DNA from 2 places in the Arthrobacter senegalensis genome. Region 1 is predicted to be linked to the other one. Evidence: predicted binding sites of a transcription regulator. Region 1 holds the regulator's gene; the other holds the start of a gene.
What was found. The regulator HrcA, encoded in region 1, represses chaperone genes, less so after heat shock. The targets are predictions, from matches to a motif close to TTNGCACTCGNNNNNNNCGAGTGCNAA.
Positions count from the first base shown of each region.

Region 1 (10,347 bases):
TTCGACTTCTTCGACAACCTCAAGTCGCGCACCCGCGGCTACGCCTCGCTGGACTGGAAAGCCGACGGCGAACAGGTGGCCGATCTGGTCAAGGTGGACATCCTGCTGCAGGGAGAACAGGTCGACGCGTTCAGCGCCATCACGCACCGCGAGAAGGCCTACAGCTACGGCGTCATGATGACCTCCAAGCTGCGCGAACTCATCCCGCGCCAGCAGTTCGAGGTGCCCATCCAGGCCGCCATCGGTTCCCGTATCATCGCGCGCGAAAACATCCGCGCCATCCGCAAGGACGTGCTGGCCAAGTGCTACGGCGGCGACATCTCCCGTAAGCGGAAGCTGCTGGAGAAGCAGAAGGAAGGCAAGAAGCGGATGAAGATGGTCGGCCGCGTGGAGGTCCCGCAGGAGGCCTTCATCGCCGCGCTGTCATCGGATGACTCCAAGGACAAGGCAAAGAAGTAGCTCTGCAGTGCTTGTGACCACAACGACGACGGCGGAGGCGCGCCTCAGTGCCTAGCGTCCTTCCCGTGGGGGACCCGGCGCCGGCCGACGGCCTGCTGCCTGCTCAGGCAGCGGCAGGCGCGGAGGACCGCGCGTTCTGCCTGTATGTGCACATCCCGTTCTGCCGGGTGCGCTGCGGCTACTGCGATTTCAACACCTATACCGCCAAGGAACTGGGTTCCGGCGCGTCGCAGGATGAGTACTCGGGCACCCTGAACACGGAGCTGGAGCTGGCGGCGCGGGTGCTGCGTGACTCCGGCCTGCCCGACCGTCCGCTGGCCACCGTGTTTTTTGGCGGCGGCACACCGACCCTGCTGCCGGCGGCGGACCTGGCGTCGATGCTTCGCCAGGCCGCGGACCTGTGGGGTTTGGAGCCGGGCGCCGAGGTCACCACGGAAGCCAACCCGGACTCGGTCACGCCGGAATCACTGAAGATCCTGGCCGACGCCGGTTTCACCCGCGTGTCCTTCGGCATGCAGTCGGCCGTGCCGCATGTGCTGAAGGTCCTCGACCGTACCCATAACCCGGAACGGGTGCCGCAGGCGGTGCAGTGGGCCCGCGACGCCGGGCTGAACGTCAGCCTGGACCTGATCTACGGCACGCCGGGGGAGTCCATTGCGGACTGGGAGGCCAGCCTCGACTCCGCGATCGCCTGCGCGCCGGACCATATCTCCGCCTATGCCCTGATCGTCGAGGACGGGACCAAGCTCGCGGCGCAGATCCGCCGCGGCGAGGTGCCCGGAATCGACGACGACGACCACGCCGCCAAGTATGAGATCGCAGACGCGCGGCTCGGCGCGGCCGGGTTCGGCTGGTACGAGGTCAGCAATTGGGCCCGCACTCCCGAGGACCGCTGCCGGCACAACCTGGCTTACTGGCGCGGGGACGACTGGTGGGGAGCCGGCCCGGGCGCACACTCGCACGTGGGCGGGGTCCGGTGGTGGAACGTGAAGCACCCCGCGGCCTACGCCCAGCGGCTGGCCACGGGGGTATCTCCGGCAGCCGGCCGCGAAACGCTGGACACCGGCACCCGCCAGCTGGAACACGTGATGCTGCAGACCCGCATCATCGACGGGCTGCAGACCCGGGACCTGGGCCCGAACGGCCGGAAGGCCGTGGCCGGGCTGATCGCCGACGCCCTGGTCGACCCGGCCGCGGCCTTCGCCGGGACGATCCGGCTCACCCTCAAGGGCCGGCTGCTGGCCGACGCCGTGGTGCGGCGGTTGCTCGAGGACTGACCGCGCAGGCCTAAAGCGACCGGCCGATCCGGTGCAGGGCCGCCTCGTAGGCGGAGTCCCAGCTCCACCCGGCAGCCGGCGCGCCCGCCAGCTCCAGCGAGACGAGCCCGTGGACCTGGCCCCACACCACGCCCACCATGGACGCGACGTCGTCGTCCGATGCCCCGGGCAGGGCGGCGGCGACGGCGGCAAACAGCGGCGCGATCGCCGGTTCCGCGGCGCCGGGCGTCGGCTGGCACGGCACCTGGCTGGCCAGTGAGCCGCCGAACATGAGGCCGTACAGGACCGGATGCTCCAGGGCCCACGCCCGGTAAGCCTTGCCCAGCGCCTCCAGTCCGTCGGGAGCGGCGCGCTGCTGGGAGGCCGCGAAGGAGGCGAAACCGTCGTCGAGGATGGCGGTGAGCAGCTCCGCCTTCCCGCCGAAGAGCGAGTACACCGCCGTCGTCGACGTCCCGGCCGCCGCCGCGATCGCCCGGAGCGACACGGCGGGGGCGCCGTCGCGGGTAATCAGGGCCGCGGCAGTGTCGAGCAGCGTGCGCCGCAGCGAATCATCGTGGACTATGGGTCTTGCCATGAGCCCAGTATTCCATAACAATGTTCTGTAACACTGTTACGAAAGGAATCGGCTCATGTCGGAACACGTACACACAGGACGGTTCACAGCCGATCCGGGCGGCGAACGGGTCACGGTCTTCCTCATCGGGATGCGGGCGAACCGCTGGTGGAAGATCGGCAAGGTGGCCCGCACCGCGTCGGCTATGCCGGCGATGCTGGCGCACCTGGCGGCATCGCCGGAGGCCGGCCTGCTGGGCTTCCACCAATGGTTCGGGCGCACCACGATCATGCTCAGCTACTGGAAGAGCCCGGAACACCTGCAGCGGTTCGCGTCCGACCGCTCGGCGCCGCACCTGGAACCCTGGCGGCGGTTCATGCGCGAATCGGCCGGCAGCGGGGACGTCGGTGTGTGGCACGAAACGTACGAGACGGTGCCGGGGGGCCGGGAGAGTGTCTATAGCGACATGCCGCGCTTCGGCCTGGCCGCGGCGACCGGCCACGTGCCGATCGCGGCGGGGATGAACACCGCCCGCCAGCGGTTCTCGCGGCAGGCAGGGTAGGAGGGCGGCCCTGTAGGAGGCCGCAGCGCTGGCGGAACGGCAGCGCTAACGGAGCGGCTGTGGGGGCCGGATGTCAGAGCTACCGAAACAGGCGCAGGTTGTAGGCGTACCGGTAGGGAACGCCGCGGTTGCACTTGACGCCGGCAATGACGGAGTAGACCGTGAGGAAGACCCAGATGGCGGCCGCGATGACGGCAAAGAGTCCGCTGACCGCCGGGATGAGGATCAGCAGGTTCGCAATGATGGCCACCGCCGTGGGCGGAACCGTGAAGTTCAGGGCCTCTTTGGACTCCTGGGCGGTAAAGGGACCCCGGTCCTTGAAGATCAGGTAGATCGCCAGCGACGGGAAGCAACCCAGGATGCCGCCGAAGTGCGCCATGGTGGCCCATTGCCGGTCCTCCGAAGGGGTCAGGGGCAAAGCGGACGCCGACGCGCTCTGGTACTGCTGGCGCGGAGCGGACTTGCGCTCCGGCTGCTGCTGACGAGCAGAGTTCTCGGACACTGGACCTACCTTCGGAAAATCTTCTGACGGCTCACTTCTGTTCCTAGCCTAGCTGTTCCAGCCCGTCTCCCGGTGCATTCCGCGGGCGGGGGCGCCGGACGGAACCGGCTCAAACCGTCAGGAAATCGATGACTTCTTCCACCCTGCCCAAGAGACTGGGCTCCAGGTCGGCATAGGTGTTAACACTGCCCAGCAGCCTCTTCCAGCCGTCGGCGATGTCTATCTGGGTCCGGTGCGGCCAGCCGAGGCCGGCGAGGATGCCGGTCTTCCAATCGGTGCCGCGCGGAACCACCGGCCACGCGGATCGGCCGATGACCGCCGGTTTGATGGCCTGCCACACGTCGACGTAGGGGTGGCCCACAATCAGTACGTTGCCCGCCGCCGCGGGCACGGCCATGGCGGCCTCGGCTATCCGCCACTCCTTGGAGTTGGGGACCAGGTGGTCCACCAGGATGCCGAGCCTGCGCTGCGGGCCGGGGGAGAAGTCCGCCACGGCCGCTGCCAAATCGTCCACGCCGTGCAGGGGTTCGACCACGATCCCCTCCACGCGGAGGTCGTCTCCCCAGACCTTCTCCACGAGTTCGGCGTCATGCTTGCCTTCGACCCAGATCCGGCTGGCCCGCGCGACCCTGGCCCGCTGTCCCTCGACCTTGACCGAACCGGAGGCCGTCCGTTGCCGGACGGGAGCCTTCGCCGCGGGCGCCGCCGGCACCACCTTCACCGGCTCGCCCTCGAAGAGGAAGCCGAAACCCAGCGGGAACGAGCGGACCTTGCCCCGGCGGTCTTCCAGCGACACCAGATGCACACCGCCGGACTTCTCCACCCGGACGACGGCGCCGACCCACCCGCTCTGTGCGTCCTCGAGCACCAGTCCCGGTTCGGCGCCGATTTCGCGCAGTGCCCGGGCCTTGGGGGCGGTGAGATCCTGGGGGCCCCAGCCGTAGCTGCTCATAAACTTTAAGTCCTCTGCTGGTTGTCGTCCTCACGGCACGGCCGCCCGACAATGCTAACAACGGCGGCGACGTATTAGACTTAGCACTTGGACGTGTTGAGTGCTAACGGTCTGTCCGCAGACGAGTTGGAGACAGGAGGAGTGCAGTGAGCGAGGTCCGGAGGCTGGAAGTGCTCCGCGCCATTGTCGAAGACTATGTGCACTCGCGTGAGCCGGTGGGCTCCAAGGCACTGGTCGACCGGCACAGCCTGGGCGTATCCTCAGCCACGATCCGCAACGACATGGCGGCGCTGGAGGAAGAGGGGCTGATCGTCGCCCCGCACACCAGCGCCGGCCGGATTCCCACGGACAAGGGCTACCGCCTGTTCGTGGACCGGATTTCGGACGTCAAGCCGCTCTCTGCCCCCGAGCGCCGCGCCATCCAGAAACTGCTGGAAGGCGCCGACGACCTAGACGATGTCATGGAACGCACCGTGCGGCTGCTGTCCCAGTTGACCAACCAGGTGGCCGTCATCCAGTATCCCCAGCTGGGTGCTGCCAAGGTGCGGCACATCGAGTTCATCCTGCTGGCTCCCAAAAGGGCCCTGGTCGTGCTGATCGCGGACAACGGCAAGGTGGAGCAGCATGTCGCGGCGCTTCCGGCGGACGTCACCGAGGAGGCCCTGGCCACGCTGCGCACGGCATTCCTGTCGGTGCTGTCCGGGAAGCCGCTGGCGGCAGTGCCGGGGCTGCTGAAGACCTCCCCGGTGCCGCCGCAGGCGGGGCCGGCGGGCACGGCCGAGGCCCTGGCGTCGCAGCTTTCGCAGCTTGCCGCGGCCACGAACGAGGAGCGGATCCTGATGGCCGGCACGGCCAACCTGGCCCGTTCCACGGTCGACTTCCAGCTGAGCATCGGTCCCATCCTCGAGGCTCTTGAAGAACAGGTGGTGCTGCTGCAGTTGCTCTCCGAACTGCATCAGGACGCGCGTGGCATGTCGGTGAGCATCGGCAGCGAAAACCCCTACGGTTCGCTGGCCGAAACCTCCGTGGTGGCCACCGGATACGGCCCGGGCGCGACGGCCAAGGTCGGCATCCTCGGCCCCACCCGGATGGACTATCCCACCACCATGGCCGCGGTCCGCGCCGTCGCACGTTATTTGTCACGGATCCTCGCCGGCTAGCCACGCCGCGCAGTGTCCGCACCGGCCGTCGGCGCCGGTGAACCGATCCCCAGGAAGTGAAGTACTACAAGGTGAGTAACCACTACGACGCCCTCGGTGTCAGCCAGGACGCCTCCACCGAGGAAATCAAGAAGGCCTACCGCAAGCTGGCCCGCAAGCTGCATCCGGACGTGAACCCCGGCCCGGAGGCAGCCGAACAGTTCAAGCAGGTCAGCCACGCGTACGAGGTGCTGTCCGACCCGCAGAAGCGGCGCATCTACGACACCACCGGCAACGAGAACGGCAACGACACCGGCTTCGGCGGCGGCTTCTCCGGGTCCGGGTTCGCCTTCCAGGACATCTTCGAAAGCTTTTTCGGCGGCGCCGGAGCGGGCGGCGCCGGTCCGGCCTCCCGGACCCGCCGCGGCCAGGACGCCCTGATCAACGTGCGGATCGACCTCAAGGACGCGGTCTTCGGCGTCAACAAGAAAATCGAAGTGGACACCGCCGTCGTCTGCCCCACCTGCGACGGCAGTTGCTGCCGCCCCGGCACCAGCCCGCGCACCTGCGACATCTGCGGCGGTTCCGGCCAGGTCCAGCGTGCGGTGCGGTCCATCCTGGGCCAGGTCATGACCACTGCCGCGTGCGGCAGCTGCCAGGGCTTCGGTACGGTCATTCCCGACCCCTGCAACGAGTGCAACGGTGAGGGCCGCGTCCGCAGCCGTCGTTCGCTGACCATCAAGCTCCCGGCGGGCGTCGGGACCGGAACGCGGATTCAGCTGGCCGGCCAGGGCGAAGCAGGCCCCGCCGGCGGCCCGCAGGGTGACCTGTATGTGGAAATCCGCGTGAACCCGGACAAGAATTTCATCCGCGAGGGCGACGACCTGCACGTCACGCTCTCGGTGCCGATGACCGCTGCCGCGCTGGGCACCGACCTCACACTGGACACCTTCGACGGCGAACAGGAAGTCAGCATCAAGCCCGGCACGCAGGCGGGCGAGACCCTCACCCTGCGCGGCCTGGGCGTGACCCACCTGCGCGGCTACGGTCGCGGCGACCTGCAGGTGCACGTGCATGTGGAGACCCCGAGCAAGCTGGATGCGGAGCAGGAGGACCTGCTGCGCCGGCTGGCCAGGGCCCGCGGCGAGGAATACACCGAGGGCAAGCTGGCGTCCTCCGGCACTGGCGTCTTCGCCCGCCTGCGGGACCGGCTCGGTAACCTCTAGGCGTGACCAACCACCTGTTCTTCACCGCTCCGGGCGAGCTCGACGACGTCGCTCCGGGCGACAGCTTCACCCTGGCCGGCGACGAGGCGCGGCACGCCGTCACGGTCAAGCGGATCGAACCGGGTGAAGCCGTCGATCTGGCCGACGGGCGGGGCCGGCGGCTGGTAGGGGAGGCCGTTGCCGGCACCTCAGGCCAGCTTACCGTCCGCGCGCTCCGGATCCTGCAGGAGCCACGGCCCGACCCGGAGTTGGTGCTGGTGCAGGCGCTGGCCAAGGGAAACCGCGACGAACTTGCCATCGAGGCGGCCACCGAACTGGGTGTCGATGCCGTGGTGCCGTGGCAGGCCGAACGCAGCATCGTGCGCTGGAGGGCGGACAAGGCGGCCAAGGGCGCGGCGAAATGGCAGCTGGCGGTCCGGGCGGCCGCCAAGCAGTCGCGGCGTGCCCGCGTTCCGGAGGTGGAGCCGCTGGTGGAACGGGCCGGGCTCTGTGCCCTGATCCGGGACAGCCGGCTCTCGCTGCTGCTGCACGAGGACGCCGCAGGCAGCGTGGCCGACGCCGTGGAGGGGGCCGGGTTGCGTGCCGGCTCCTCCGCCGGGGAGCGCGGCGGAAACGACGGCGGCGCTGCCCCGCCCGGAGCCCGTACCGGCGGCGCGGGGCGCGTGCTGATGATCGTGGGCCCCGAAGGCGGGATGAGCCAGGCCGAAGTGGAGGCGATGCTCGACGCCGGGGCGGTGGCCGTGAGGCTGGGGCCGCACGTCCTGCGGTCCTCCACGGCCGGACCCGCCGCCTTGACCCTGCTCAGCGAGTTGCTGGGCCGCTGGCGCTGACCACGTCCGTCAGCAGAGCCGGCCTAGGTGATGGTGAAGACCTTGCTGTCCGCATTCTGCCGTTCGTCGGTCCGCCCGTCCTGGTCCTTTTGGAACACGTACAGCCGGTAGGTGCCCGGATCCAGCTTCTGGCTGAACCGGAACTCGCCGATCTGCCCGCTGTCGGCATCAACGAGGGCCGTGCCGTCCTTGACCAGGTCGCCTTCGGACGTGTCGTCGGAGCCGGCAAGGCGGAAAATCTGCCAGCTCAGTTCCGATTCGTACGCGACCCCGCGGCCGAACACCTCCACGCGTCCGGCTGCGGTGGCACCGTCGGCAGGATCAATGATCCATACCGGGGCGGCCAGGCTGCTGTTCCGGCCCATCGGCTGGCCCAGCGGCACATGGCCAAAGGCTTCGTAACCGTGGTGCCCGTCCACGAGGATGACCACTTCCAGCGGATCATCCGACGTGCTCAGCCCGGCGTTCGCCGCCGCGGCCGTGGCGGTGAAGACCAGTTGCTGCACGGCCCGTTCGGCGATGCCGGCATCCACGCGGCGGCTGAACGCGTCCGAGGAAATGTCCAGCGTGATGACCGAACCGTTGGTGATGGAGGCGCCCACCTTGCTCGCCGGGCTGAGCGGATTAAAGTAGTCCGGATCGAGGGGCTGCAGCCGCGTCAGCGCGGCCACCGCCGTCGTAATGGGATCACCCAGGTTCTCCGCCTGGCGGTATTCCCGGTACAGGAACACGTTCCCGGCATTGGTGCCCAGCCAATAGACGGGGGAGAGCTCCGAGGAGCGCAGGGTCTCGACCGGCACGCTGGAGACCAGGGGGCTGCTGGCCGAAGCGGGGTCGGTGGGATTGGGCATGGAGGTCTGTCCGCCGCCGCCACCGCCGGCGGCCTGCGGCGAGCATCCGAGCAGCACCAGCGATGAGGCAGTGACCAGGGCCAACCACGCACCGAAGCGGCGTGTTGGGACCGAGCCTGCAGGCTGCCGGAGCTGGTTGCTGGTGATGCTTTCGATCCCTTCTGACGTTGGCAATGACCGGGTTTTTGTGGGCCGAAAAGGGCTGCTGCCGCCTTTCCTGCCTCACTAGCTTGGCATACGGGAGGGGGGCTGATGGCTGCTTTAACCGGCGCTCAACCGGACTGATGCAGGATTGATGCAGGATCGATACCAAGGCGTTTTTCGGGCCCGCAGAGGACTGTGCGGCGGCTCGTGCCGTAGCATGGACTTGTACCGTCGGGACCGGATCCATTTCCGGTTACCGCCAGCAAGCGCCCACCGAAGGAGCGATGAAAGGCCACATCGGCCGGACTATGTCCCAATCACGCCTGGATGTCGATCCGCTGGGATCAAGCAGCCGTTCCGTCCATTTCGATTCGTCGGAACACATGGTCAGGGCGCTCGGCGCCCACGACGAGGTGCTGCGGGTCATCGAGTCGGAGTTCAGCGATGTGGACCTGCATGTACGCGGCAACGAACTTTCCATCACCGGCCCCGCCGACGCAGTGCAGCTCACGCTCAACGTGGTGGAAGAGATCCGCGCCCTGGCAGCGAAGGATACGAGGATCACCGCGCAGGTGGTCGCCCAGCTGCTGCGCATGCTCGGGGAACAGTCGGCGCAGCGGCCGGCCGAAGTCCTGACGCTGAACATCCTCTCTTCGCGCGGCCGCAACATCCGGCCCAAGACCCTGAACCAGAAGAATTACGTCGAAGCCATCGACAACCACACCGTGGTGTTCGGCATCGGCCCCGCGGGTACCGGCAAGACCTACCTGGCGATGGCCAAGGCGGTCCAGGCCCTGCAGCACAAAGAGGTCAACCGCATCATCCTGACCCGTCCCGCGGTCGAGGCGGGGGAGCGGCTGGGCTTCCTGCCGGGCACGCTCAGCGACAAGATCGACCCGTACCTGCGCCCGCTCTATGACGCCCTGCACGACATGATGGACCCGGAATCGATTCCGCGCCTGATGGCCGCGGGCACCATTGAGGTGGCGCCGCTGGCCTACATGCGCGGGCGCACGCTCAACGACGCGTTCATCATTTTGGACGAGGCGCAGAACACGACCCCGGAACAGATGAAGATGTTCCTCACCCGGCTGGGCTTCGGTTCCAAGATGGTGGTGACCGGGGACGTGACGCAGATCGACCTGCCCGGCGGCACCAGCTCGGGCCTGAAGATCGTCAGCGAAATACTCGACGGCGTGGAGGACGTCCGCTTCTCCCGGCTGGACGCCACCGACGTGGTCCGCCACCGGCTGGTCAGCGACATCGTGACGGCGTACAGCCGCTGGGACGAGTCCCGCCGCGGCGAGGGCGGCCGGGACGAGTCGCGCCGCTCAGACGGCGGCCGGGGACCGCGCCGCGCACCCGCGGCCAGGCGGAAGACGGACGTGGAAGCCGGCCCGGAGGATCGAGCATGAGCATCGAGGTCAACAACGAATCGGCCGTCGCCGCCAACGAGGAAGAGCTGGTGCGGCTGGCACGGTTCGTGCTGGACTCGCTCTACGTCCATCCGGAGGCGGAACTGTCCATCATCATGGTCGACACCGAAGCGATGGAGCGGCTTCACATCGAGTGGATGGACGAGCCGGGCGCCACCGACGTGCTGTCCTTCCCGATGGACGAACTGCGTCCCGGCACCGCGATGAAGCCGGGCCCGCCCGGCGTGCTGGGCGACATCGTGATCTGCCCGCAGGTGGCGCAGGAGCAGGCAAAGAAGGCCGGCCACGGCCTGTTGGACGAAATGCTGCTGCTGACCACGCACGGCATCCTGCATTTGCTCGGTTTCGACCACGCCGAGCCGGCCGAGAAGGAAGAGATGTTCGGCCTGCAGCGCCAGTTGCTGTCCTCCTTCACC
Region 1 is NZ_JBNHGZ010000003.1:427,212-437,558, reverse strand. It holds gene lepA (translation elongation factor 4) at 1-459, shown strand, start outside; gene hemW (radical SAM family heme chaperone HemW) at 507-1,736, shown strand; gene AC5RVG_RS12180 (TetR-like C-terminal domain-containing protein) at 1,747-2,310, opposite strand; gene AC5RVG_RS12175 (DUF4188 domain-containing protein) at 2,366-2,851, shown strand; gene AC5RVG_RS12170 (DUF4870 domain-containing protein) at 2,931-3,353, opposite strand; gene AC5RVG_RS12165 (DUF3097 family protein) at 3,463-4,305, opposite strand; gene hrcA (heat-inducible transcriptional repressor HrcA) at 4,452-5,465, shown strand; gene dnaJ (molecular chaperone DnaJ) at 5,537-6,670, shown strand; gene AC5RVG_RS12150 (16S rRNA (uracil(1498)-N(3))-methyltransferase) at 6,673-7,500, shown strand; gene AC5RVG_RS12145 (GerMN domain-containing protein) at 7,524-8,525, opposite strand; gene AC5RVG_RS12140 (PhoH family protein) at 8,804-9,910, shown strand; gene ybeY (rRNA maturation RNase YbeY) at 9,907-10,347, shown strand, end outside.

Region 2 (13,652 bases), on a different contig from region 1:
TGGACTTGCCGGCGCCGTTCGGCCCGATGATCGAGGTGATGCCGCCGTCCTTGATGTAGCAGCTGACGTCGTCCACCACGGTCTGCGTGCCGTAGGTCTTGGAGACTCCGGAGACGTGGATCATTTGATGGAGCCTTTCAGCAGCAGGGCGATGAACAGGATGCCGCCGGCGAATTCAATGACGATGCTCAGCGCGGTATCGAAACTGAACACCTGCTCGAGGACCAGCTGGCCGCCGACCAGGGCGATGGCGCCCAGCAGCACGGCGATGGGCAGCACGTACACGTGCCGGAAGTGCGAGCACAGCAGGTAGGCCAGGCTGGCCACCAGCAGGCCAAAGAACGTGATCGGTCCCACCAGTGCGGTGGATACGGCCACCAGGATGGCGCAGAGCATCAGGACGGTGGTGACGGCCCGCCGGTGGTCAACGCCCAGGTTCAGCGCCGTGTCCCGGCCCAGCGCCAGCACGTCCAACTGCCGGCGCATCCGCCAGACCGGGACGGTGGCCGCGGCCACGGCCAGCGCGGACACGGCCAGCAGCACGCCGTCCACGTTGTTGAAGCTGGCGAAGAAAAGGTCCTGCAGGATGATGAATTCGCTCGGGTCGATCAGCCGCTGCAGCAGCGAGGAGATGCCGCGGAACATGGTCCCGAACACGATGCCCACCAGCAGCATCAGGTGCAGGCTCTTGCCGCCGCCGGTGAACAGCCAGCGGTAGATCAGGAAGGAGAAGCCCACCATCAGCATCACTTCGATCACGAAGCGCACCGGCGCGCCCAGGCTCAGCAGCGCCTGCCCGCCGATCGCGAAGGTCAGCCCGGTCTGGATCAGCATGTAGAGGGCATCGAAGCCCATGATCGACGGAGTCAAAATCCGGTTGGCGGTCACCGTCTGGAACAACACCGTGGACACGCCCACGGCGTACGCCACCAGCAGCATCGAACCGACTTTGATGGCACGCCGGGGCAGGATGTAGCCGAGGTTGCCGCGCAGGTCGATGGTCATGAACACCGCCACGAGGGCGGCCGTCAGCAGGCCCAGCAGGATGATCCAGGTCCGCGGCCGGACCGTGGTGAGGGTGCGGCGCTTGCGCTGCGTCAGGGCGGCGGGAAGTACCGAATCAGCCATTCTTGCGGGTCCTCAGCAGCAGGTAGAGGAAGACGGCGCTGCCGACGGCGGAGACGATCACGCCCACCGGGATTTCGTAGGGGTAGCGGATGGTGCGGCCGATGATGTCGCACAGCAGCACAAAGCCCGCACCGAAGACCGCAACCCAGGGAACCGCGCGGCGGGCGCTGTCGCCGAACGCCAGCGACACCAGGTTGGGCACCACCAGCCCCAGGAACGGAATGGCGCCGATGTTGACCACCACCACGGCGCTGATCAGCGAGACGATGACCAGCCCGAGCGTCAGGATCCGGCCGTAGTGCAGGCCCAGATTGGTGGAAAATTCCTGCCCCATGCCGGCCATCGTGAAGCGGTCCGCGCACAGGTAGCCGATCACCGCGAGCAGCGCGACAATCCAGAGGAGCTCGTAGCGGCCGCGGAGCACACCGGAGAAGTCGCCGATCATCCAGCTGTTCAGCGTCTGCAGCAGGTCAAAGCGGTAGGCAAAGAACGTGGTCACCGCGGCGATGACGCCGCCCAGCATGATCCCCACCAGCGGCACAATGAGCGTGTTGCGCAGCGGGATCCGGCGCAGCACCAGCAGGAACAGGCCGGTCCCGGCGGCCGCGAACACGGTCGCCACGGACATCTTGGCCAACAGGGTGGCACCGGGGATCGCCACCGTGACCACCAGGATGCCCAGCGAGGCAGACTCCACGGTGCCCACGGTGGACGGCTCCACGAATTTGTTCCGCGCCATCAGCTGCATGATCAGCCCGGCAATCCCCAGCGCCGCGCCGGCCAGGATGACCGACAGGGTGCGTGGCAGCCGGCTGATCCAGAAAATGTCCCAGGCCTTCTGGTCACCGGCCAGCAGGGCAGGCAGCGACACATCGCTGACGCCCACAAACATGCTGGCAATGGCCAGGACGACGACGGCGGTGGCCGCCCAGGCGAGCTGGGACCCGGATCCGCGGGCGCGGGAGCGTCCCGCCGCGGCTGCTGCCGCCGGGGCCGGACTGGAAATCGTGGAGGAAGCCATGGGTCGGGCCACCGCGCAGGCCGCCGGCGGGACGCCGGCGGCCGTACGGGTGCTACTTCGTGACGGCTGCCTGGACGGCGCTGATCATGGCGTCCGTATTGTTCAGGCCGTAGCCCACCAGGTACCAGGAGGCCGAGTCCAAATAGGTGATGCTGTCGTTCTTGGCGGCGCTGGTGCCGTTGACCAGGTCGTTGTCCAGGACGGCCGCAGCGGCTTCCCCGGATTCGCCGACGGCGGAGTCGCGGTCGATCACGAACAGGTGGTCCGGGTTGGCCTCGGCGACGAATTCGTGCGAAATGGCCTCGCCGTGCGGGCCCTCGGACTTCACATCCGCGGCGGTCTGCACGCCCAGGACATCGTGCACGATGCCGAAGCGGGACCCTGAGCCGTAGGCCGTCATCTCGCCGCCGCTCGTCATCAGCACCAAACCGGTGCCGGCGTCGGCGGCTGCGGCCTTGGTGTCCTCGATCCGGGTGTCGATGGCCGCCAGCTTTTCTTCGACTTCGGCTTCCTTGCCGAAGATCTCGCCGAGGGTCGCGGAGACTTCCTTGAAGCTCTCGATCGGAGCGGCGGTGTCCACGCTCAGGTCGATGGTCGGGGCGATTTTGCTCAGCTCCCCGTAGGCCTCGGCGGTGCGGCCCGAGATGATGATCAGGTCGGGTGCGCCTTCGCTGATGGCCTCGAAGTCGGGTTCCTTCATGGAGCCGATCTTGGTGTATTCGTCGCCGGCGTACTGCGCCAGCGATTCGGGGAACACGGCCGCCTCCGGGACGCCGTCGACCTCGACGCCCAGGGCGGTGAGGCTGTCCAGCACCCCGAGATCGAAGGTGTAGACCGTCTCCGGGTTCACCGGCACGTCGGTGGTGCCGGAGGCGTGCTCAACGCTGATCGTCTCGGCGCCGGTGCCTGCCGCGGCGTCGGTCTGCTGGCCGCAGGCGCTCAGGGCGAGCATGGAAACGGCTGCGGTCATGGCCACCAGGCCGGACTTCAGGGGCTTTTTCACTGACTCTCCATTGTTCGTCAACGCCGTCCCGGGCGGGGACCGGCATTAGGCAACATAAACGTTTGCTATTTGCGCGCAGCTTGAAAGCTACCGGGTTAGGTTAGCCTTACGCAACTTGGCCGGTGGACGGCGGAGCCGATCTTCGTCACATAGGCGGCGGCCGCGGAAACCGGAGGGCCCGCCGCTGGCACTCGCCTTGACCGAGTGCTAATCCTTCTCATAGAGTCGCAGTTAGCACTCACCCCGTGTGGGTGCTAATACAAGGAACCGCCTGCCGGCACCGCGACGACGGCAGACATCTCCTTGGCCAACCTATTCGTAGCGCATGAAAAGGAGAGAGCCGAGTGTCGGTCTCCATTAAGCCTCTTGAGGATCGTATTGTTGTCCAGCCGCTCGAAGCAGAGCAGACCACGGCCTCCGGCCTGGTCATTCCGGACACCGCCAAGGAAAAGCCGCAGGAAGGCAAAGTTGTCGCGATCGGCCCCGGCCGCGTCGATGACAATGGCAACCGGGTTCCCGTTGACGTAGCCGAGGGTGACGTCGTCATCTACTCGAAGTACGGCGGAACCGAGGTCAAGGTCGGCGGGGAAGAGTACCTGGTGCTCTCCGCCCGCGACGTGCTGGCCATCGTCACCAAGTAAGGCCCATCAGCTGAGTCCGGCGGCTCGGGCGCGCGCAGTCGACGCCCGCAGCCGGAATCACGGACAACCGAAATGCCCCGGCTGCCTCCTCTAGCAGCGCAACCGGGGCATTTTGCGTGAAAGGAACAAATTCATGGCAAAGCAGTTGGAGTTCAACGACGCCGCCCGCAAGGCGCTGGAAGCCGGCGTCGACAAGCTCGCCAATACCGTCCGGGTCACCCTCGGTCCGCGTGGCCGCAACGTGGTCCTGGACAAGAAGTGGGGCGCCCCCACCATCACCAACGACGGCGTGACCATCGCCCGCGAGGTGGAACTCGACGACCCGTACGAGAACCTCGGCGCGCAGTTGGCCAAGGAAGTCGCCACCAAGACCAACGATGTTGCCGGTGACGGCACCACCACGGCTACCGTCCTGGCCCAGGCGCTGGTGAAGGAAGGCCTCCGCAACGTGGCCGCCGGCGCCGCCCCCGGCGCCCTCAAGCACGGCATCGAGGTGGCGGTCGAAGCCGTTGCCGCCCGCCTGCTGGAGAATGCCCGCGAGGTCGAAGGCAGGGTCGCCGAGGTCGCCACCATCTCCGCCCAGAGCCCCGAGGTCGGCAAACTGCTGGCCGAAGCCTTCGACAAGGTGGGCAAGGACGGCGTCATCACCATCGAAGAGGGCTCCAGCATGGAGACCGAGCTGGTGCTCACCGAGGGCATGCAGTTCGACAAGGGCCTGCTGTCGCAGTACTTCGTCACCGACCAGGAGCGCCAGGAGGCAGTCCTCGAGGACGCGCTGATCCTGATCTCCCAGGGCAAGATCTCCACGGTGCAGGAGTTCCTGCCGCTGCTGGAGAAGGTGCTGCAGGCCAACAAGCCGCTGTTCATCATCGCCGAAGACATCGACGGCGAGGCCCTGTCCACCCTGGTGGTCAACAAGATCCGCGGCACCCTCAACGTTGCCGCCGTGAAGGCGCCGGGCTTTGGCGACCGCCGCAAGGCCATGCTGCAGGACATCGCGGTGCTCACCGGCGCCCAGGTCGTGTCCGCGGACCTCGGCCTGAAGCTGGACCAGGTGGGCCTCGAGGTGCTGGGCACGGCACGCCGCATCACCGTCACCAAGGACAACACCACCATTGTTGACGGCGCCGGCTCCGAGGCCGACGTGGCCGACCGCGTGTCCCAGCTGCAGGCGGAGGTGCTGCGCACCGATTCCGATTGGGACCGCGAGAAGCTCCAGGAGCGGCTGGCCAAGCTGTCCGGCGGCATCGGCGTGATCAAGGTCGGCGCTGCCACCGAGGTCGAAATGAAGGAGAAGAAGCACCGGATCGAGGACGCCGTGTCCTCCACCCGGGCTGCCCTGGAAGAAGGCATCGTGGCCGGTGGCGGCACCGCCCTGGTGCACGCCGCCCAGGCTCTGGACACCGACCCGAACGTGCTGGCGCTTGAGGGCGACGCAGCCACCGCCGTCGGCCTGGTCCGCCGCGCGCTGGCCCAGCCGCTGCGCTGGATCGCCGAAAACGCCGGCCACGAGGGCATGGTCGTCGTCTCCAAGGTGGGCGACATGGAGCTCAACAACGGCTTCAACGCCGCCACCGGCGAATACGAGGACCTCGTCGCCGCGGGCATCATCGACCCGGTGAAGGTGACCCGCTCGGCGCTGCGCAACGCGGCCTCGATCGCGGCACTGGTGCTGACCACCGAAACCCTGGTCGTCGAGAAGCCGGCCGAAGAGGACGGGCACAACCACCAGCACTAGCGCACGCCGCCGGCTGTTGGTCGGGCTTCGCCCGTCCGGAGGGGATCCTGCCAGTGCAGGGTCCCCTTCGTCGTCGTGGGGTCCGGGGTGGTGAAAGCCCCGGAGCCGGGCGCGCACGTTAGCTCCGCCACATCGGTTGCCGCGGGAAATAGTGGGCAGGGCGGAATCGTTTTAGGATGTAACCAACCCCGGAACCCGATCCCCGCTGTCGGTGACCGGCGGCCGCCACCGGTATCGCTCGAAAGGCCCTGCAGTGTCCGAAGAATTCAATCCGTTCGCTTTCGAGGGTCTGACCTACGACGACGTGCTCCTGCTGCCAGGCCCGACGGATGTGATTCCGTCCGAGGCCGATACCAGCTCCCGCCTGACCCGCCGCATCACGGTCCAGACCCCGCTCCTCTCCGCCGCCATGGATACCGTGACGGAGTCGCGGATGGCCATCGCCATGGCGCGCCAGGGCGGCCTGGGCGTCATCCACCGCAACCTGTCCATCCAGGACCAGGCCGAGCACGTGGACCGGGTCAAGCGCAGCGAGTCCGGCATGATCACCAACCCGGTGACCATCGCCCCGGACGCCACGCTGGCCGAACTGGACGAACTTTGCTACAACTACCGCGTGTCCGGACTGCCCGTGGTGGACTCCGAGGGCAAGCTGGTGGGCATCTGCACCAACCGCGACACCCGTTTCGTGCCCCGCGCCGACTATCCCACCACCAAGGTGCACGAGGTGATGACCTCCATGCCGCTGATCACGGGCAAGGTGGGCATCAGCCGCCCGGAAGTCATCGAACTGCTGGGCAAGAACCGGATCGAAAAACTCCCGCTGGTGGACGACGCCGGCATGCTGCAGGGCCTGATCACCGTCAAGGACTTCGACAAGGCGGAGCAGTACCCGCTGGCCACCAAGGACGACGACGGCCGCCTCCGCGTCGGCGCGGCTGTGGGCTTCTTCGGCGACGGCTACGAGCGCTCGATGACCATGATCGAGGCCGGCGTGGACGTCCTCGTGGTGGACACCGCCAACGGCCACAGCCAGGGCGTGCTGGACATGATCGCCCGGCTGAAGAAGGACCCGGCCGCGGCCCACGTGGACGTGATCGGCGGCCAGGCCGCCACCCGCGAGGGCGCGCAGGCACTGGTCGACGCCGGCGCCGACGCCATCAAGGTGGGCGTGGGCCCGGGCTCCATCTGCACCACCCGCGTGGTGGCAGGCGTTGGCGTACCGCAGATCACGGCGATCTACGAGTCGGCCAAGGCGGCCATTCCGGCGGGCATCCCGGTGATTGCCGACGGCGGCCTGCAGCACTCCGGCGACATCGGCAAGGCCCTGGTCGCCGGCGCGGACACGGTGATGCTCGGCTCGCTCCTGGCCGGCGCCGCGGAATCCCCGGGGGACCTGGTGTTCGTCAACGGCAAGCAGTTCAAGGCCTACCGCGGCATGGGCTCGCTGGGGGCCATGCAGACGCGCGGGAAGAACACCTCCTACTCCAAGGACCGCTACTTCCAGGCCGACGTGCCCGACGACGAGAAGCTGATCCCCGAGGGCATCGAAGGCCAGGTGCCGTACCGCGGCCCGCTCTCGGCCGTCGCGCACCAGTTGGTCGGCGGCCTGCGCCAGACCATGTTCTACACCGGTGCCCGCAACATCGCCGAGCTGAAGGCCAAGGGCAAGTTCGTGCGGATCACCGCGGCGGGGCTGAAGGAGTCCCACCCGCACGACATCATGATGACCGTGGAGGCACCGAACTACAAGCGGTAGTCCCGCAGTCGCCGACGGCGCCGTTCCCCGCACCAGGGGAGCGGCGCCGTTCGCGTTAACCAGCGGCACGTCTTTCGCCGCCGCTTAACGGCCGCGACCAGCCCCGCGTATGGACGGGACAGCGCCTCGGCGCGTGGGTCCGGGCGTGCGCGCGGCCGCCGACCGCGGCGCGGGTGAGCCAACGGAGCCGGCGTCGGAAGATCAGGAGCGCGATGAGCACGAGGGCCGCGGTGTCAGGCCAGCGCGGCGCCGGCCAGTTATCCGGCGCGGGCGGATACGCCCCGTCGGCCAATCCGGCGGCCCGCTCAAAGTGGTTGCGCGAGGAGGGGAACAGCGCCCCGTCGATGATGTACGCCGCCGGAAATGCGAACGGGCCGGCGAGCAGATTGGCTATGGCCCACTGGTCAACATGCCGTGACTCGTGGCGGGCGAGGGCCTCGTCCCCGGTCCGGGTCTGGGAGATGTTCGGGCCGTAGCGGACATACTGGCCTTCATCGGCAATGCCATATCCGTTGACGCTCAGTGGACCGGCCGGGTCTACCGGCGGCATCCACGCAACGAACACGTCCCCGAGCATTGTTCCGCCACCGCTGGTGCGCGGCGGGTGCCAGAACATGACCAGCAGCGACGGTCCCGAGCACGCTTCCATATCAAGGCTGCGCCCGGTCAGGACCCCGACGCCGCTGATGGGGGCAACCAGAAAATCGCGGGTGATGCGCCACGGGGCCGGCGGTGAAATCTGCAGGCGCGGCTCGGGCTTGATCTGCCCGTCGGCAGTGATATGGCTGTGGCAAACGATCTGCGGGGAGAGCGCCTCCTGGACGCGGGCTCCGGCTCCGGCGACCAGGAGGGCCGCCACCACAAAGAGGGCGGTACCGCGTACCCGCTGGTGGGAAGCGCAAACGGTGCACGATGCGGCTCGCCGCAACCGGCGCGCATGAAGGGAGGGCATGGACCAGACCAGCCCGGCGACGCCAAAACACAGGGTGGCCGCCAAGCCGCTTGCGAACGGTCGCATGCGCCCGACGGACCGCCGGAATCTTCCTCCCATGACTGACCACTTCCCGCTCCGGCTGCCTGCGGCCGGCCCACGGCAACCGTTAAGAGAGAGGGCCTGCGGTGCGCTTGCCGGCCGTGTGGCAGGTCGAGCGTACCGCCTGCGCCGGGACGACGCCAGCAGTCGGAACAGGAGAGCCGTGCAGCCGTCGCGAGGGGTCCGCCCTGTCCGCCAGACGCCGGCGAAAGTCCTGTCCCTGCCCGTTCCAAGGTGAAGCGTTCCAGTGGTGGGATAACCTAGAGCCGTGACTTACGAGATTGAAATTGGCCGTGGCAAGCGTGGGCGCCGAGCCTACTCCCTCGATGACGTGGCGATCGTCCCCTCGCGCCGGACGCGCGATCCCAAGGATGTCTCGGTCAGCTGGCAGATCGACGCCTACACGTTCGACGCGCCGGTGATCGCCGCGCCGATGGACTCGGTCATGTCGCCCGCCACCGCCATCGCGCTGGGCAAGCTCGGCGGCCTGGGCGTCCTCAATCTCGAGGGCCTGTGGACCCGGTACGAGGATCCGCTGCCGGTGCTGGACGAGATTGCCGCGCTGGGCACGGAGAACTTCAGCCCGGCCGCGACCAAGCGGATGCAGGAGCTCTACTCCGCCCCCGTGCAGCCGGAACTGATCACCTCCCGGCTGGCCGAGATCCGGGAAGCCGGGGTGACCGTGGCCGGCTCGCTGACGCCGCAGCGCACCCAGGAGTTCTACAAGACCGTGGTCGCCGCCGGCGTGGACATCTTCGTGATCCGCGGCACCACCGTCTCCGCCGAACACGTCTCCAAGACGCAGGAACCGCTGAACCTGAAGCAGTTCATCTACGAGCTGGACACGCCCGTGATCGTCGGCGGCGCCGCCGGCTACACCCCGGCGCTGCACCTGATGCGCACCGGTGCCGCCGGCGTGCTGGTGGGCTTCGGCGGGGGAGCGACGACGACCACGCGCCGGGCGCTGGGCATCCACGCCCCGATGGCCTCGGCGATCTCCGATGTGGCGGCCGCGCGCCGGGACTACATGGACGAATCGGGCGGCCGCTACGTGCACGTGATCGCCGACGGCGGCGTGGGCTTCAGCGGCGACATCGTCAAGGCCATCGCCATGGGGGCGGACGCCGTGATGCTCGGTTCCGCGCTGGCCCGGGCGGAGGAAGCGCCGGGCCGCGGCTGGCACTGGGGCCAGGAGGCCCACCACGACGAACTGCCCCGGGGCGACCGCGTGAACGTGGGAACCGTCGGACCGCTGGAGCGGGTGCTGCACGGCCCGTCCAACCACACCGACGGAACCTCCAACCTGGTCGGTGCGCTGCGCCGGTCGATGGCGACCACCGGGTACTCGGACCTGAAAGAGTTCCAGCGCTGCGAAGTGGTGCTGGCCCCGATCCAGGCCCGCGACTGATCCGACCATGCTGGGAGGCTGATAGGCGATGACCACCGGAGCCCTGAGTCCCGAGAGCCGCGAGCAGGCGCTGGCCGCGCTGCGCGCCACACAGGAGCGCGGGGCCGAGCTGGACGTGCTGATCGTCGGCGGCGGGGTGGTCGGCGCCGGGGCCGCCCTGGACGCGGTCACCCGGGGACTGGACGTGGGCATCGTGGAGGCCCGGGACTGGGCCTCGGGCACGTCGTCGCGGTCTTCCAAGCTGATCCACGGCGGGCTGCGGTACCTGGAGATGCTGGATTTCGCCCTGGTCCGCGAGGCGCTGCAGGAACGGGGACTGCTGTTGGAGCGGATCGCGCCGCACCTGGTGCGCCCGGTGCCGTTCCTGTACCCGCTGACCAGGCGCTACGTGGAGCGGCCCTACGTCGGCGCCGGCGTGGCCTTGTACGATGCCCTGGCCATCGCCTCCGGGCGCGGCCGCGGCGTCCCCTTCCACAAACACCTCTCCAGGCGGGGGACCCTCCGGGCGGCACCCAGCCTGAAGAAGGACGCCATGGTGGGGTCCATCCGCTACTACGACGCGCAGGTGGACGACGCCCGGCTGGTGGTCAACCTTGTCCGCACCGCGGCGGCGTTCGGGGCGCACGCGGCAAACCGGCTGGCGGTGGTCGACTTCCTGCGCGAGGGCGAACGCGTGGTCGGCGCCCGGGTGCGGAACCAGGAGGACGGCACCGAGTTCAACATCCGGGCCAAGCAGGTGGTCAACGCCACCGGCGTGTGGACGGACGAGACCCAGGCCATGGTGACCGAACGGGGCCAGCTGAGCGTCCGTTCTTCCAAGGGAATCCATCTGGTGGTGCCGCGGGACCGGTTCCAGTCCACGGTGGGGCTGATCCTGCGCACCGAGAAGTCGGTGTTGTTCGTGATTCCATGGGGGCGGCACTGGATCATCGGCACCACCGATACCGACTGGAATCTGGACAAGGCTCACCCGGCGGCCTCGTCCAAGGACATCGACTACCTGCTGGAACACGTCAACCGGGTCCTCCAGCGCCCGCTCACCCGGGAGGACGTCGAGGGAGTCTACGCCGGGCTCCGGCCGTTGCTGGCGGGCGAGAACGATTCCACCGCCAAGCTCTCGCGCGAACACGTGGTGGCGCACCCGGTCCCCGGGCTCGTGGTGGTGGCCGGCGGCAAGTACACCACGTACCGCGTGATGGCCAAGGACGCGGTGGACGAGGCGGCCCGGGCCCTCGACGAGCGCGTCCCGCCCAGCTGCACGGACACCATCCCGCTGCTCGGCGCCTCCGGATTCAAGGCGGCCTGGAACAGGCGCAGCCGCATGGCGGACCGCACCGGCATCCACGTTGCCCGGGTGGAACACCTGCTCAACCGGTACGGAGCCATGGCAGGCGACGTGCTGGACATCATCACCGAACGGCCGGAGCTGGCCGAACCGCTGCCCGGCGCCGACGACTACCTGGCGGCCGAGGTGGTCTATGCCACCACGCACGAGGGAGCCCGCCACATCCACGACGTGCTCACCCGCCGGACCCGGATCTCCATCGAGGCCTGGGACCGCGGCGTCTCCGCCGCCCCGGTCGTCGCCCGGCTGATGGCGCCCCTCCTCGACTGGAGCGAAGGACAGGTGGAACGCGAGGTGAAGCACTACCTGGCCCGGGTCGAAGCCGAACGGCTCAGCCAGGAGCAGCCCGACGACGTCACGGCCGACAGCGCCCGGATGGGCGTCGACGACATCGTTCCGCTGGCCTGAGGGCACCGGGCAGGATTCGTTTTCTACATGGTTGCGAAGTACCTTTAATGGGTGCTCAAGACTGCCCTGAAACCCCGCTGGATAGCGGCCCTGGTGCTTGCACTGGCGCTGTCCACGGTGTTCGTGCTGCTGAGCCAGTGGCAGTTTTCCACGTCGCAGAGCGAACCGCCCCCGCCCCCGGGCGAGACCGAAACGGTCAAGCCGCTCACCGACGTCTTTGAACCGGGCATCCCGATGACGGCCGCCACCGCGGACCAGATGGTCACCTTCGACGGCAGCTTCGTCCAGGGCGGGCAGGTGCTGGTCCGGAACCGCCTGCAGGACGGCGAAGAAGGCCTCTGGGTGGTCGACCCGTTCACCGTGGACGGCGTGGAGCAGTTTGGCGAAGACGTGGTCATCCCCGTGGTGCGCGGCTGGGTCGAGGAACCGGCGGATGCCGTTCCCGCCCCGGACGGTGAGGCCACCGTCGTCGGGCGGCTGCTGCCCACGGAAGCCCCGCTGCCCGGAAGCCTGCCCGCCGGCCAGGTGGCTTCGCTGTCGGCGGCCGAGCTGATCAACCGCTGGAACGCGCCCGGCTACTCCGGCTTCGTGGTCGGGACCGGCTTCACCGTGGGCGGCACGGACCTTGGCACCGCGACCGAGGGGACCTCGATGCAGCCGGTGGTTGTCGGACCGCAGCCGCAGGAAGCGCCGGTCAACTGGATGAACGTCTTCTACGCGGTGGAATGGGTGGTGTTCGCCGGATTCGCCATCTTCCTCTGGTGGCGGCTGGTGGCCGACGACTACCGCCGCGACCTGGAGGCGGCCGAAGACGCGGCCGAAGCGGCCCGCCATGCAGCCGAATCCGGGCGGGGGAGCGCGGCAGGTCCCTCCGGCGCCCGCGAGGGCGGCGACGCCGCCGCCGACCAGACCACACCCAGCTCACCCCACACAACGAGGTAGTCCACGTGACCGAAAACGCCCCCGACCGTTCCGCCGCGACCCAGCGTCCGGCCAAACGCCGCTTCGGCGGAACCCACGCCCAGATCCGCTCCGCCCTGACCTTCTACAAGGTCACCTCCTACATCACCGGCATCATGCTGCTGCTGCTCTGTGTGGAGATGGTGCTGCGGTACGGTTTCAACCTGTTCCTGTTCGCCGGGGCCACCAACACCCTGACGGGCGAGACGTTCGCGCTCGGGCTGGCGCAGGCCGAACCGTCCGTGATCGACGGCCTGAACCTGTCCATCGCGGTGCTGATAGCGCACGGCTGGCTGTACGTGCTGTACCTGATTGCCGACTTCCGGCTCTGGTCGCTGATGCGCTGGCCGTTCAGCAAGTTCGTGCTGATCGCCCTGGGCGGCGTCATCCCGTTCCTGTCCATCATCCTGGAACGCAAGGTGCACCGCGAGGTGGAAGAAGAACTGGCCGCCCATCCCGAAGCCGCCAAGCGCTACTGACCGGAGCCTGGCGTGCGCTACCTCACGCGGCGGGGCCGGACGCCGGCGTGCGAGGCCCCGGACGCGGCGACTATCCTGTAAGGGTGACTACTCCTCCCCCCGCCACTACGGACCACCGGCCCGTCCTCGTCGTCGACTACGGGGCCCAGTACGCGCAGCTGATCGCCCGCCGCGTGCGCGAGGCCAACGTGTATTCCGAGATCGTTCCGCACACCTACACCACCGAACAGCTGATGGCCAAGAACCCGGTGGCCATCATCCTCTCCGGCGGGCCCTCCAGCGTCTACGCCGAGGGAGCGCCGAGGATCGGCGCGGACCTGTTCGAAGCCGGCGTCCCCGTGTTCGGCATCTGTTACGGCTTCCAGGCCATGGCGAACGCCCTGGGTGGCAAGGTAGCCAAGACCGGGCTGCGCGAGTACGGCGCCACGGACGCCACCGCGGTGGGGGAGGGCCGGTCCATCCTGGCCGGCGTGCCCTCCGTCCAGAACACCTGGATGAGCCACGGCGACTCGGTGCAGGAGGCACCCGCAGGCTTCGACGTGCTGGCCAGCACGGCCGGCGCCCCGGTGGCCGCCTTCGCGAACGACGAGAAGAAGCTCTACGGCGTGCAGTGGCACCCCGAGGTCAAGCATTCGGCCCACGGCCAGCGCGTGTTGGAGAACTTCCTGTTCCGTGGTGCCGGGCTCGAGCCCAACTGGACCACCGGCAACATCGTGGAGGAGCAGGTGG
Region 2 is NZ_JBNHGZ010000001.1:621,238-634,889, reverse strand. It holds gene AC5RVG_RS02870 (iron ABC transporter ATP-binding protein) at 1-124, opposite strand, end outside; gene AC5RVG_RS02865 (iron chelate uptake ABC transporter family permease subunit) at 121-1,128, opposite strand; gene AC5RVG_RS02860 (ABC transporter permease) at 1,121-2,149, opposite strand; gene AC5RVG_RS02855 (siderophore ABC transporter substrate-binding protein) at 2,202-3,152, opposite strand; gene groES (co-chaperone GroES) at 3,497-3,793, shown strand; gene groL (chaperonin GroEL) at 3,927-5,531, shown strand; gene guaB (IMP dehydrogenase) at 5,785-7,290, shown strand; gene AC5RVG_RS02835 (hypothetical protein) at 7,346-8,152, opposite strand; gene AC5RVG_RS02830 (GuaB3 family IMP dehydrogenase-related protein) at 8,592-9,731, shown strand; gene AC5RVG_RS02825 (glycerol-3-phosphate dehydrogenase/oxidase) at 9,760-11,484, shown strand; gene AC5RVG_RS02820 (SURF1 family protein) at 11,536-12,426, shown strand; gene AC5RVG_RS02815 (DUF3817 domain-containing protein) at 12,432-12,923, shown strand; gene guaA (glutamine-hydrolyzing GMP synthase) at 13,007-13,652, shown strand, end outside.
Region 2: a site for HrcA is predicted at 3,337-3,363, ahead of groES (co-chaperone GroES). Genes of this name have one in related genera too.